One region of the Pseudoalteromonas sp. SG45-3 genome, then DNA from elsewhere that is predicted to be linked to it. Evidence: predicted binding sites of a transcription regulator. Region 1 holds the regulator's gene; the other holds the start of a gene.

What was found. The regulator MetJ, encoded in region 1, represses methionine synthesis genes. The targets are predictions, from matches to a motif close to TAGACGTCTAGACGTCTA.
Positions count from the first base shown of each region.
Region 2: the regulator MetJ is predicted to act here: its motif matches at 4,499-4,516, upstream of H5126_RS06260 (methylenetetrahydrofolate reductase).

Region 1 is NZ_JACJEN010000007.1:157,496-163,510, reverse strand. Features, by position in the region: gene priA (primosomal protein N') at 1-878, opposite strand, end outside; gene rpmE (50S ribosomal protein L31) at 1,109-1,324, shown strand; gene H5126_RS10735 (malic enzyme-like NAD(P)-binding protein) at 1,851-3,092, shown strand; gene metJ (met regulon transcriptional regulator MetJ) at 3,157-3,477, opposite strand; gene metB (cystathionine gamma-synthase) at 3,767-5,014, shown strand; gene metL (bifunctional aspartate kinase/homoserine dehydrogenase II) at 5,184-6,015, shown strand, end outside.
Region 2 is NZ_JACJEN010000004.1:35,061-41,075, reverse strand. Features, by position in the region: gene H5126_RS06270 (sensor domain-containing diguanylate cyclase) at 1-882, shown strand, start outside; gene H5126_RS06265 (hypothetical protein) at 989-3,268, opposite strand; gene H5126_RS06260 (methylenetetrahydrofolate reductase) at 3,499-4,455, opposite strand; gene H5126_RS06255 (pitrilysin family protein) at 4,715-6,015, shown strand, end outside.

The sequences.
Region 1 (6,015 bases):
TCGCAAAAACGCCATGTTTGCAATCGCTCGTTGTCGGTAAGGGCTGAATGCCAAAGCATAATGGGTGTATCAGGAAAGCGGCGACGAAAACGGTTTACAGTTTGTGGCGTTAAGCCTATTTCTGGCACTAATACTAATGCTTGCTCGCCACGTTTGAGTACTTCTTCTAGGCACTGTAAATACACTTCTGTTTTACCACTGCCAGTTACGCCTTCTAATAAAAAGCTGCTAAATCCACTACTTTGATTTATTGCCGTACAGGCAACCGCTTGTTCTTTATTAAGTACTGGTTTACTACCGACAGTTGGAGCAACACTTTGCCATTGGTTATCGTGCTCAATAGTTTGTGTTATGAGTTCTTTATCTATTAGGCTATCGATTGTTTTTTTACTAAAGCCAAGAGCTTTTAATTCGGTTAACGATGATTTCCCCGATTGCGACAACTGCTTTAATAAATTGAGTTGTGTTTTGGCTTTTAATGACGGTACTTTTGAGCCTTTTTCTGTCAGAGCAACCATGTTAATACTGGTTTTATCTGGCGATTCACCTTGGCGAAGTGCACTCGGTAGCGCTATGTGAATAGTTTCGCCTAAGGGATAGCAATAATAGCGGGCAGTAAAGCTAAGGAGTTCTAAATGTTGGGCGCTTAAAATAGGGGTGTCGTCTATTACCTCTATAATATTCTTAATTTTATCTAAAGGGACGTCGGTACTGTTTTTAATGCCCAGAACAACAGCTACTTTTTTTTGATTACCAAAAGGTACTAAAACCCGCATGCCCGGTAGTATGGGTGTTGATAAGCCACTGAGCTGCTCTTCTATTTTATAATCAAAGGTGCGTGGAAGCGGGACTTTAATAGCAACTTCAACAAAACTCATAACAACTCAACCCGTAAAATTAATGCTGTAATGTACTAAAAATACCGCTAAAAACCTACTAGCAATAGTACTTGAGAAAGAGATTGTTCACTTTTTTAGCGAAAAGATAAATAAATACTTGTGCAGGGGAAGGTTGTTGGATAAAATCCGCCACCAACAAATTTGTTTTAACGACGTATGGTGCCAGACTTCGGGTTTGGAGAGCGATGCGGCCTTAACTAGAGGTTCCTATGAAAGAAGGTATTCACCCTAAGTACGAAGTAATTTCTGCAACATGTTCATGCGGAAACAAATTCGAAACTAGCTCAACTCTTTGTAAAGACATTCACTTAGACGTATGTTCTGCGTGTCACCCGTTTTACACTGGTAAGCAAAAGATTTTAGACACTGGCGGCCGTGTTGATCGCTTCAACAAGCGCTTCGGTGCACTTAGCAGCAAGAAGTAATTATTGCTGTTTAGTTAAAAAAAGCACCTTAGGGTGCTTTTTTTGTGTCTAAAATTTACCACTTCTTATCTTATTTAGCTTGCTCGAGCTACATCACACCTTGCATAACTATTTCCTATTCTTATTCTGAGTATGCATAAACCTTTGCAGACAAATTGATAGATATTCTCTATATTTTAAATAGTACAAATTTTAACTAGGTTGATAAAAGTAGCTAACGTGGGCTTATCTGTTTTTAAAGTAGTGTAGTAGGCTGTTATTTTAAGTTTATGATGATACGTTAAACATACATTTTTTTAATATTTTAATAGACATAAACGCACCTCAAAACTTACTTTTTTGGTGAATTTTTATTTATCAAATGTTTATATAATCCTGCAAAGTTACTGAAAAACCTCTTAAAATTAAAGGATATAGCATATAACAGGATAGACCTGATATTGCTTGGAATTTAAAAATAATAAGGGTATCGTACCCCAAGACTCCACCTCTCACTTTAACTTAAATTGCAGGATACCATCGCGTTATGTCTGACTTTCGTGAACAAGCACTACATTATCACTCACATCCCGTACCTGGTAAAATTAGCATTGAGCTAACAAAACCAGCTGAAACAGTTCAAGACTTAGCCCTAGCTTATAGCCCAGGTGTCGCTGAGCCTGTACGTGAAATTGCCGCAGATCCTGCAAATGCATATAAATATACCGGTAAGGGTAACATGGTTGCGGTTATCACTAATGGTACTGCAATTTTGGGCTTGGGTAATTTAGGTCCTTTAGCGTCTAAACCAGTAATGGAAGGCAAGGCGTTATTGTTTAAACGTTTTGCAGGGCTTGATTCTATTGATATTGAAGTAAAGCACAAAACAACAGAAGACTTTATTAACACGGTTGCCAATATTGCTGACACATTCGGTGGTATTAACCTTGAAGATATTAAAGCACCAGAGTGTTTTGAAATTGAAAAAGCATTAATAGAGCGTTGTAGCATTCCTGTTTTTCATGATGATCAACACGGCACCGCCATTGTTACGGCTGCCGGCATGTTAAATGCACTAGAAGTACAAGGTAAATCAATTGAAGATGCAATAATTGTATGTTTAGGTGCAGGCGCTGCTGCAGTTGCGTGTATGGAACTGTTAATTAAGTGTGGTGCACTGCGTGAACACATTTATATGCTTGACCGCAAAGGTGTTATTCATACTCGTCGCGATGATTTAAATGAATATAAACAGCTTTTTGCTAACAATACCGATAAACGCACATTGCAAGATGTAATTGCAGATGCTGATGTGTTTGTTGGTGTTTCGGGTCCTAACTTGTTAGCTGCCGAAGATTTAAAACTAATGGCAGAAAAGCCGGTCGTGTTTGCATGTTCAAACCCAGATCCAGAGATCGATCCTGCACTTGCACACGGCGCACGCAATGATTTAATTATGGCAACAGGGCGCTCTGATTACCCTAACCAAGTAAATAATGTTTTATGTTTTCCGTTTATTTTCCGTGGTGCACTTGATGTACGTGCAAGCGCGATTAACGATGAAATGAAAATTGCTGCAGTTGAGGCTATTCGTAGTATTGCCAAAGAGCCTGTACCTGCAGAAGTTTTAAAAGCCGCAGGCGTAGATAAGCTAGAGTTTGGTGCGCAGTATATTATTCCAAAACCAATGGATCCGCGTTTACTACCGCGTATAGCTAAAGCTGTAGCACTTGCTGCGGTAGAGTCGGGTGTTGCGCAAATTGACTTGCCTGAAAACTATATGGCGTAATATATAACGCTTAAACAAAAAAACCTCAGCAATGCTGAGGTTTTTTGATTAAAAAGGTAACGATTTATTCTTCGTTTAAAATAGGCACTTCTAAACCCATTTCTTGCATTATCTTTTTAACTTCTTCTGGTACTTTTTCTGCGTTGTCTTTACGTAGGTCATCGTCATTTGGTAAAGGTTGGCCAGTAAATGCATGCAAAAACGCCTCACATAGCAATTCACTATTTGTTGCATGGCGAAGGTTGTTGATTTGACGACGCGTACGCTCATCCGTTAAAACTTTTAATACATTTAGCGGGATCGAAACGGTGATCTTTTTAACTTGCTCTGATTTTTTCCCGTGTTCTGCGTATGGGTGAATATACTCACCATTCCATTTAGCCATAAGATGTATCGTTGCCTCAGATTATTAATTTCTCACACGGTATAAAAAGCGTGTAAATATGCGTGAAATTCTATCGATTTAAAAAAGATAGTCAAATAATAGATACCGATCTATCTTAATAAGCCTATTTGGGATGTAAAAATAAGCTCACTTTTGTGAGCTAAAATGTGGTACTAGCAAACGCCTTTCCTAACTTTAGCCATCTAGAGCTTTAAAATACTTTGACTTATTAAAACGGATAACTTACTCTTTTAGACGTCTAAACATCCAAATTAATCAGGTGACGAATATGAGCGAAAAAAACAAAGCGACCATTGCTGTACGTAACGGCGTTGATGCTGATAAACATCATGGTGCAGTGGTGCCGCCAATTTATTTATCAACGACTTATTCGTTTGCCGACTTTGATACCAAGCGTGAGTATGATTATGGCCGCAGTGGTAACCCTAATCGTGATATTTTAGCAGAGACGCTTGCTAAGCTTGAAGGCGGCGCTCGCGGCATAATTACGGCCACTGGTATGGCAGCCGTGCATTTAGCTACTCAGCTACTTAACAGTGACGACACGTTAGTAATTCCACATGATTGTTATGGTGGTAGCTATCGTTTATTTACATCGTTACAAAAACGCGGACTATTGAAGCTTGAAGTATTAGATTTAACAAAAGAAGAAAGCCTTCAACAAATTTTAGCAATTAAACCTAAGCTTATTTGGATAGAGACTCCAAGTAACCCAGTACTTCGTTTAACCGATATTAAAGCGGTTACCGATGTTGCTAAGCAATGCGGTGCATTGGTTGCCGCAGATAACACGTTTTTGTCTCCTGCCTTACAAAACCCTATTAAGTTTGGTGTAGATATTGTGGTGCATTCAACTACTAAATATATTAACGGGCACTCAGATGTAGTGGGCGGCGCTGTTATTGCTGCAACACAAGAGCTTGGTGATGAGCTTGCTTGGTGGGCAAATAATATTGGTATTACGGGCGCTCCTTTTGATAGTTATTTAACGCTTCGTGGTCTACGTACTTTAAATGTGCGCTTAAGGCAGCACCAAGAAAATGCGCTAGCAATAGCTAAGTACCTTGAAAGTTCCAATTTTGTAAGCCAAGTTTACTATCCTGGACTTGAGTCGCATCCTCAACATGAACTTGCTAAAGCACAACAACTTGGCTTTGGTGGCATGGTTAGTTTTGATATTAAAGGCGATATAAACGACGCGGCAGCATTTTTAACTAGCCTTAAAACGTTTAGTTTAGCTGAGTCACTAGGTGGCGTAGAGAGCTTAATTTGTCACCCTGCAACTATGACGCACGCAGGTATGGAGGCAAAGGCACGTTTAGAAGCGGGTGTGGGCGATACGCTTATTCGTATTTCGGTTGGGATTGAAGATATACACGATTTAATAGCTGACTTTGAACGAGTATTTGAACTTGTAAAACCAGGGCAAAATAAAAATGTTGGCCGTGTAGGCAAAGGTGCTGGCACTTCTGGTGGAAACGTTAAATTAAGTGCAGCCCGTCCAGCGCTTTGGTAATTAATACCAATCCGCAATAATACCTAATCAATTTGAGGGATTAAACCGCACGATAACATCGTTAAAAATTCCTAATATAGAACAACTAAATAGCGAAATTTTTGCCTTGTTATCGATACGGTTTTCTTACCTCAAAATAGACAACTTAATTAAGCGAATTGGTATAAATATGGTCAATTGTGTACATAAATTTGGTGGTTCAAGCTTAAGCTCTAGTGAGCGCTATCAAAGCGTAGCTAAAATAATTATTGGGCATACTCAGCCGGGCGACTGTGTTGTGGTGTCTGCTGCAGGTAAAACTACAGATACACTTGTGTCGTTGTGGCAAAGTTATCAGCTGCAAGACACGCAAGCTGTCGCTGATATTTTACTGCAGTTAAATAACCATCAAAGCGATTTAATTGAGCAGTTATTACAAGCTGATTTAAAGCGCTGCGCACTTAGAACACTAAATACCGAGCTTAGTAATATTGCAGAACTTGCTCAAGCTGAGCAGCTAAAAGAGGCTGCGTTACTCGCGCACGGGGAACTGTGGTCAGCACGTTTACTCGCTACTTATTTACAGCAGCTAAATATTGAGGCGTGTGCTCAAGATGCCCGTAGTCTTTTTACCTTAAACGATGGTGAATTAATGCATGCGCAAAATGCGCAGCAATGTCGACAGTCAATTTTACCTAATACGATAAATGTTGTTACTGGGTTTATTGCCGCCGATACGAAAGGTGAGACCGTAACACTTGGACGCAACGGTAGCGATTATAGTGCAACACTACTTGCAAATTACTGTGATGCTAAGCAGGTATGTATTTGGACCGATACACAGGGTGTGTTTAGCACTGATCCTCGAAAGGTAAAAAAGGCGATTAAGTACGGCAAAATTTGTCGCGGACAAGCTAATTTATTAGCTCGTTTGGGTAACCCTGTATTACATGCAAAAACACTATCGCCACTTAAAAACAGCGATATTAAGCTAGCTGTTCGTAGTAGTTTTGATGTGCAAG
Region 2 (6,015 bases), on a different contig from region 1:
TCTGGTTATATAGTTCAGGCAACAAGCAAAGGCTATCGCGTTGTTATTAGAAATAACGAAGGTGGCTCAAGCTTTGAAACCAACCCGATACTTCCCCCTCAAACTCCTCTTTTTTGTCGGCACGTCGCTGAAACTAATAATATTTTATATGTTAATGATGCAAGCAATAACGATGCATGGAACACCCTCCCAGAAGTAGTTGAGGACGGTGTTGAATCCTACTTAGGCTTACCTATTCATTGGCCAGAAGGTGAAGTATTTGGCACGCTATGCTTAAAAGACACTAAAATAACTAGCTACACCGATGAATACTTTGAGCTCATAGAGCAACTACGCGATTTAATTGAAGACGACCTAGCGCTTGTTTACAGCTATGAACAAATGCGCGAAATAGCCATGTTAGACTCATTAACAGATATTTATAATCGCCGAGCACTTAACTTACTAGCTCAGCAAAAGCTTAATTTAGCACTGCGTTTGGGCTTCGACGTATGTTGCTTGTTTATTGATATAAACGACTTTAAAAAATTAAACGACACCTTTGGACATGAAGTGGGTGACAAAGCCTTAATTATATTGGCAGATACGCTAAAAAACCATTTAAGGGATGCCGACATAGTAGGGCGTTTAGGTGGTGATGAGTTTGTTGCAGTAATGCAATTAAGTGATAAAAGCAAAATTAACTACATCATGGATAAAATATCCTCAGAGTATTCAAAAGCTTTACTCAAAGAAGACGTTTGCGATTTATCGCTCAGCATAGGTTATAGCTTTACTAATAAACAAAAGCAGCCTTTTGAAACGCTATTAAATGATGCAGACCACGCAATGTATAAAAATAAACAAGCGTATAAGCTCGCTAAAAAGTTGAACAATAAGTAGGAAAAAAATAAACGTTATTTTCAAAAAAACATCAGCGTTAAATTAACGCTGATGTTTTAATTAGCCTCAATTAAGGTTGAACATTGAAATAGAAAGGATAAATATTTCATAAATTAGCTTTAAAGAAAAAATGAATATTTACTTCAATATCCTCTCCCATATCAACTATGCCTAATTTAAAAGGATTAGATTCGCCTATTTGACATTTAAATAAAGTGTCTTTATCTGATATACAATAAAAACTATCAATAGCTCCGTAGTTTAATTTTAAACAGTAAGCTGTAGTATTATCGGGCCAAATTATTTCTCTATCTGTGAAACTGAAGCCATTATCAACTAGGTATTGCTGTATTCCCCTTGTAATAACTACAGCTTTAATACCAGAGCTTACGCTGGGAAAGTTCTTAGCCTGCGAGCATCCACGCTTTCGTAATATCAAATTAAGCTCATTCATTATATGTTTTGTTAAAATAGAGCCTATATTCCAAAAGTCTGTGTCTATATTGTTGTTTCTTAAAAAAGTTGTTCTAGGTAGCTTTACACTAAATGAAGATATGCTTTCATTTACTAATTTTATTTGCTTCAACCCTATTAAAGTTATAGGGCTATTTTCTATTTCGTCTTCAAATACTTTCTTAATTTTTTTAAAAGCATTTGGGTCTAAATCTCCATTTTTTTCAAGCTCTAATTTATATTCGTCTAACTCTTTTATCATCGTAGCTAGAAGAGTATTTGCTGCATTTAAAACTTCATCAATAGTTAAGTAATGACTCGATATGAAATGGGATACTTCGTTAATTAAGACGATGTTTTTTACAATAATCTCTAACCTTTTAGCCGAATAGATAAGAATACTTAAGTCTTGATATTGGAACTGCTTACAGGAAAATAAAGGTTTTTTATTATTGTAAATGCATTTAATAACCTCATAGATTAGAAGCATCCCTGATGAATGAATTATGTTCTCTCTTGGTGAATCTCCAAAGACAAAATAATCTAACTTTTCTGAATTTGTAATGTGCGAAAATATTTCATCTATCGAACTCGGTAATAGCTCTGATGTAAGGTTGTTAAAATTTGTTTTTATTGGGTTGTTTATATTCCTTATTGTTAGGAGGTGACTCTCTTTATTATGGAAATACAGAAGGAAAGTATATGTTAACTGTTCTGCAGCCTTAACATATGCGTTGTCCCAAACCTCTAGCATAAATTCATCGACCTTTTTGTCATCCTGGACGCCTGCATTTTTTAGGACTAACGTGATCTGAGATTTAGTGACTTTTGATTCATTATTTTTAAATAATTCTTCTAGTTCTTTATGTAGGTTAGTTTTGTATAAGTGCTCACCAATTTTGAAGTGAAAGAAAAAGTAAAAATAAGAGCCATTTTTCTCTCTCTGCCATAATGATTTACAAATATTTTTATAAAGCTCTGTTATGATATGTATATTTTCTTTCTTAGAGTGCCATATCAGAGTTCTCAAATGCTTTATTAAGTCAGGAATGCAAATATTAACTCTGTTCTTAAAATGTTCGAATTCAATTAAAAACCTACCGGATGTAAGCGGTTTATATGTATCGTCCCTTTTGCTCTCAACCCACACTATAATTTCATTTAATCTACTTAAAGATATATCATGTTTTGAATCACCAAGTAGCTGAAATGTTAGATAAGATAAGAAGTTAGCTGTTTTTGTATATTTTTCCTCGGGCGCTGTTTTAGGTAAGCTATATAAAATTTTATGTAGGCTATTAAGATAGGTATTCATACTTTCAATAGATTCATGGATATCTGAACTTTTTAATAAATGCCCAAGATCCCTAGCTTGACTACTTAACTCATTAATTTCTTGTTTTTTGATTAATCTAACTTTTTCAATATCCATTAAAACTGCAATTTCAGTGACTGTGATTTCATCTAAACTCTCAGTTTTTTCTAATATTTTGTCATATATATACGTTGTACTACTCAGGTTCTTAAATACGTATGCAAAATACCTAGAATACATTACTACGACATATGCAAAATAGGTAATGATAGTGATAAAGAGGAACGCTTTTAAAGGTATTGTTAAAAGCTCATGTGCCAAAAAAAAGATTAGCGAAAACAGTAAGTATATTAGTACTTTTGGTACTATTGAATTAGCTTGAATGGGGGCTTTGTCATTTAAGTATTTAACTACACTTTCAGAATCGTACTTGTCTTCCATCCATTGCAATGACTGTTGTGTTAGCGGAAGCGCGATAGCCGTTAGTGTAACTAACACTGTTGCTATATAAGTTATAATATTAGAAATGTTGGAGAGAGCGTTGTTCGCTGTCAACTCTAAACAGCTACCTGCGTATAGTTCACCTATAACTTTGAGTGTTAAGTTAATTGATTCCATTTATCTGATCTCCCTATCCACAGTTATCATTTACAGAAAATTGTTAACGCTCTATCGTTAACAATTAAGTGATAGTACTGCTATATGAATTACTCGGTCAATCAGCAAGTTAAGAGAGGTGAAATTATAGGCTTAATTAAAAGCTCATAACCATTTTTAATTTAAGATTAATAAAAAAAGCAAGCCACTAGGCTTGCCAAGAAGGGTGTGAATTGGTTTAGGCTCAAGCTCTAAGCTATTAGCTTTTCCGCAAGGTTCAATTCCATAATGGCTTTTAATAAACGGTATAAGTTAATTGACGCGTCAATTTCTTCTTTACGGTTTGTTAAGCTTTCAATATTTAAGCCCAACGGCACGTCTAAATGTGCACAGCTTTTAAGTATTAAGTCGAGGTTTTCGCGGCAAATACGAACTGATTCGCTTAATGTATTGTCTGCATCAAGCATGCGCCATTTTGTAGCCTCTGGCACTGAGATACCCAACCATTGCATAAACTCTAAGGTTTTTTCGCCGCCGCACGGGGTAAACGTTAATATAATACGTTGAGGTGTAATACCCTGTGCTTTACATGTACGTGCGTAGCTAGTAATTAACTCTATAGTAGCTTGTGCGTCGTAAACAGCTTGCGATATAAAAAACTTACAACCCTGTGCTGTTTTTTCTATTAATCGTTCGTGCTCATTTCGTTTACTTGAATGGCGCTCGGCAATTGTAACGCCACCTAAAAAGAAATCATCTGATTGCTCAGCCAATGCTTTATACGCATCTGGCAGGCTTAGCTTTATATCGCCTACCGATGACGGGCTACCTACTAAAACTACATTTTGTAAATCGTAGTCGTTTTTAGTTTCACTTAGCCAATCTTTAAATTCGCCTACGCCACGCTGCGCCACACTTTTATAAGTAATTACATCTTGTGCAGATAAATTACGCAGTAAATGGCTGTATTCACGCGGATCAACGGTTTGTTTAAACGCAAACGGGCGCGCTTGATTGGTTCGACTGCTTTCGTCTTGAATGTCGTAAATTATTACGCCGTCGTATTCAATTTCGTGTAAGCGACCTAATAGCTTTTCTGCAATAGTTTTTAATTGCGCTTTATCGGTGCCTATTTTAGGCGGGGTAGTACCAATAAGATAAACACCTTGGTTGGTGTCCTCTATTTTCTCTTTTAATGATAAAGCCATAATCCTCATTCCAGCCAAGTGCGTTTTGATGGATTTAATATAGCAGCCATTTAGACGTCTAGATAGATTTATTTAGTGAAAATTTTTCAATTAACATGATGTTTATTCATAGTGCTTGTTCCCATAATTTATAATTGACACAGTTGTTTACATAATAAATTCCCTTGGGACTCTTATATTTATTGGCTTTGGGGCATAATCGAGGGTGAGTTAGTATTAAATCTAACAACAAATTTGCTCAATTTAAAAAGGGACAACAATGAAATTTAAATTATTAGCAACCAGCTTAGCGGTATCGCTGGCGTTAACGGGTTGCGCCATGCAACAAAACCAAAGCACGCAAACAACAGCACAACAAGAACAAGTAAATAAAGCTGATGACCGTGTTTTTTCACAAGATTACTTAATTGAAGAGCTAGAAAACGGCTTACGTGTCATGGTTGTTAAAACCGATTACCCTGATGTAGTGTCGCTGCAAATTCCGGTATCGGTTGGATCGCGTAACGAAGTTGAAGAGGGCAAAACAGGCTTTGCTCACTTTTTTGAACACATGATGTTTAAAGGCTCACAAAAATACCCTGAAGATGTGTACTCAGACATATTAAAAAATTCAGGTGTTGATAACCGCGCATATACAACAAACGATTACACAAATTACCATTTAAACTTTTCAAAGCAGCACCTTGATAAAGTACTTGAGCTTGAAGCTGATATTTTTCAAAATTTAACCTACACCGAAGAGCAATTTAGAACCGAAGCACAAACGGTAAAAGGTGAGTACTTGAAAAACAACGCGAGCCCAATTCGTAAATTATTAAGCGCTGTACGCGAAAAAGCGTTTGATAAGCACACGTATAAACACACCACTATGGGCTTTTTTAAAGACATAGAAGCCATGCCTGATCAAATGGCCTATGGTAAAGAATTTTTTGCCAAGTTTTATAAGCCTGAGTATGTGTCACTTGTCATCGTGGGCGATGTAGACCCACAAGCAACAATGGCAATGGTTAAAAAGCATTGGGGCAGCTGGAAAAAGGGTAACTATGTTGCTGACATTAAAGCAGAACCTGTTCAACAAGCACCAAAATATTTACACCAGCAAGATGAAGCGCTACCAGGGCATTGGTTACTCGTATCGTACAAAGGCGCTGCGTGGGAGCCTGCTAAAAAAGACAGAGCGGCGCTTGATTTAATCTCACAGCTTTATTTTTCTAGTAATTCAGATTTATATCAAGAGCTAGTGGTCGACAAACAAATTGCCAGCCAAATGTTTACCTATAACCCAGAGACTAAAGATCCGGGTTTATTACACGTATTTGTTAAAGTAGAAAACGCAGGCGATTTAGCCACTGCGCGCGATGCCATTAATCGAACTTATGCAAAAGCACGCACTGAGCTTGTTGATGAGCAAAAGCTAAGTGATTTAAAATCGAATCTTAAATACAGCTTTATTAATGGCTTAGATTCGTCGCAAGCGATTGCATCAACCCTTGCCAGCTACATGCATTTTGAGCGCGATCCTGAGGTTATAAACCAGCTGTATAAATCGGCAGATAACAT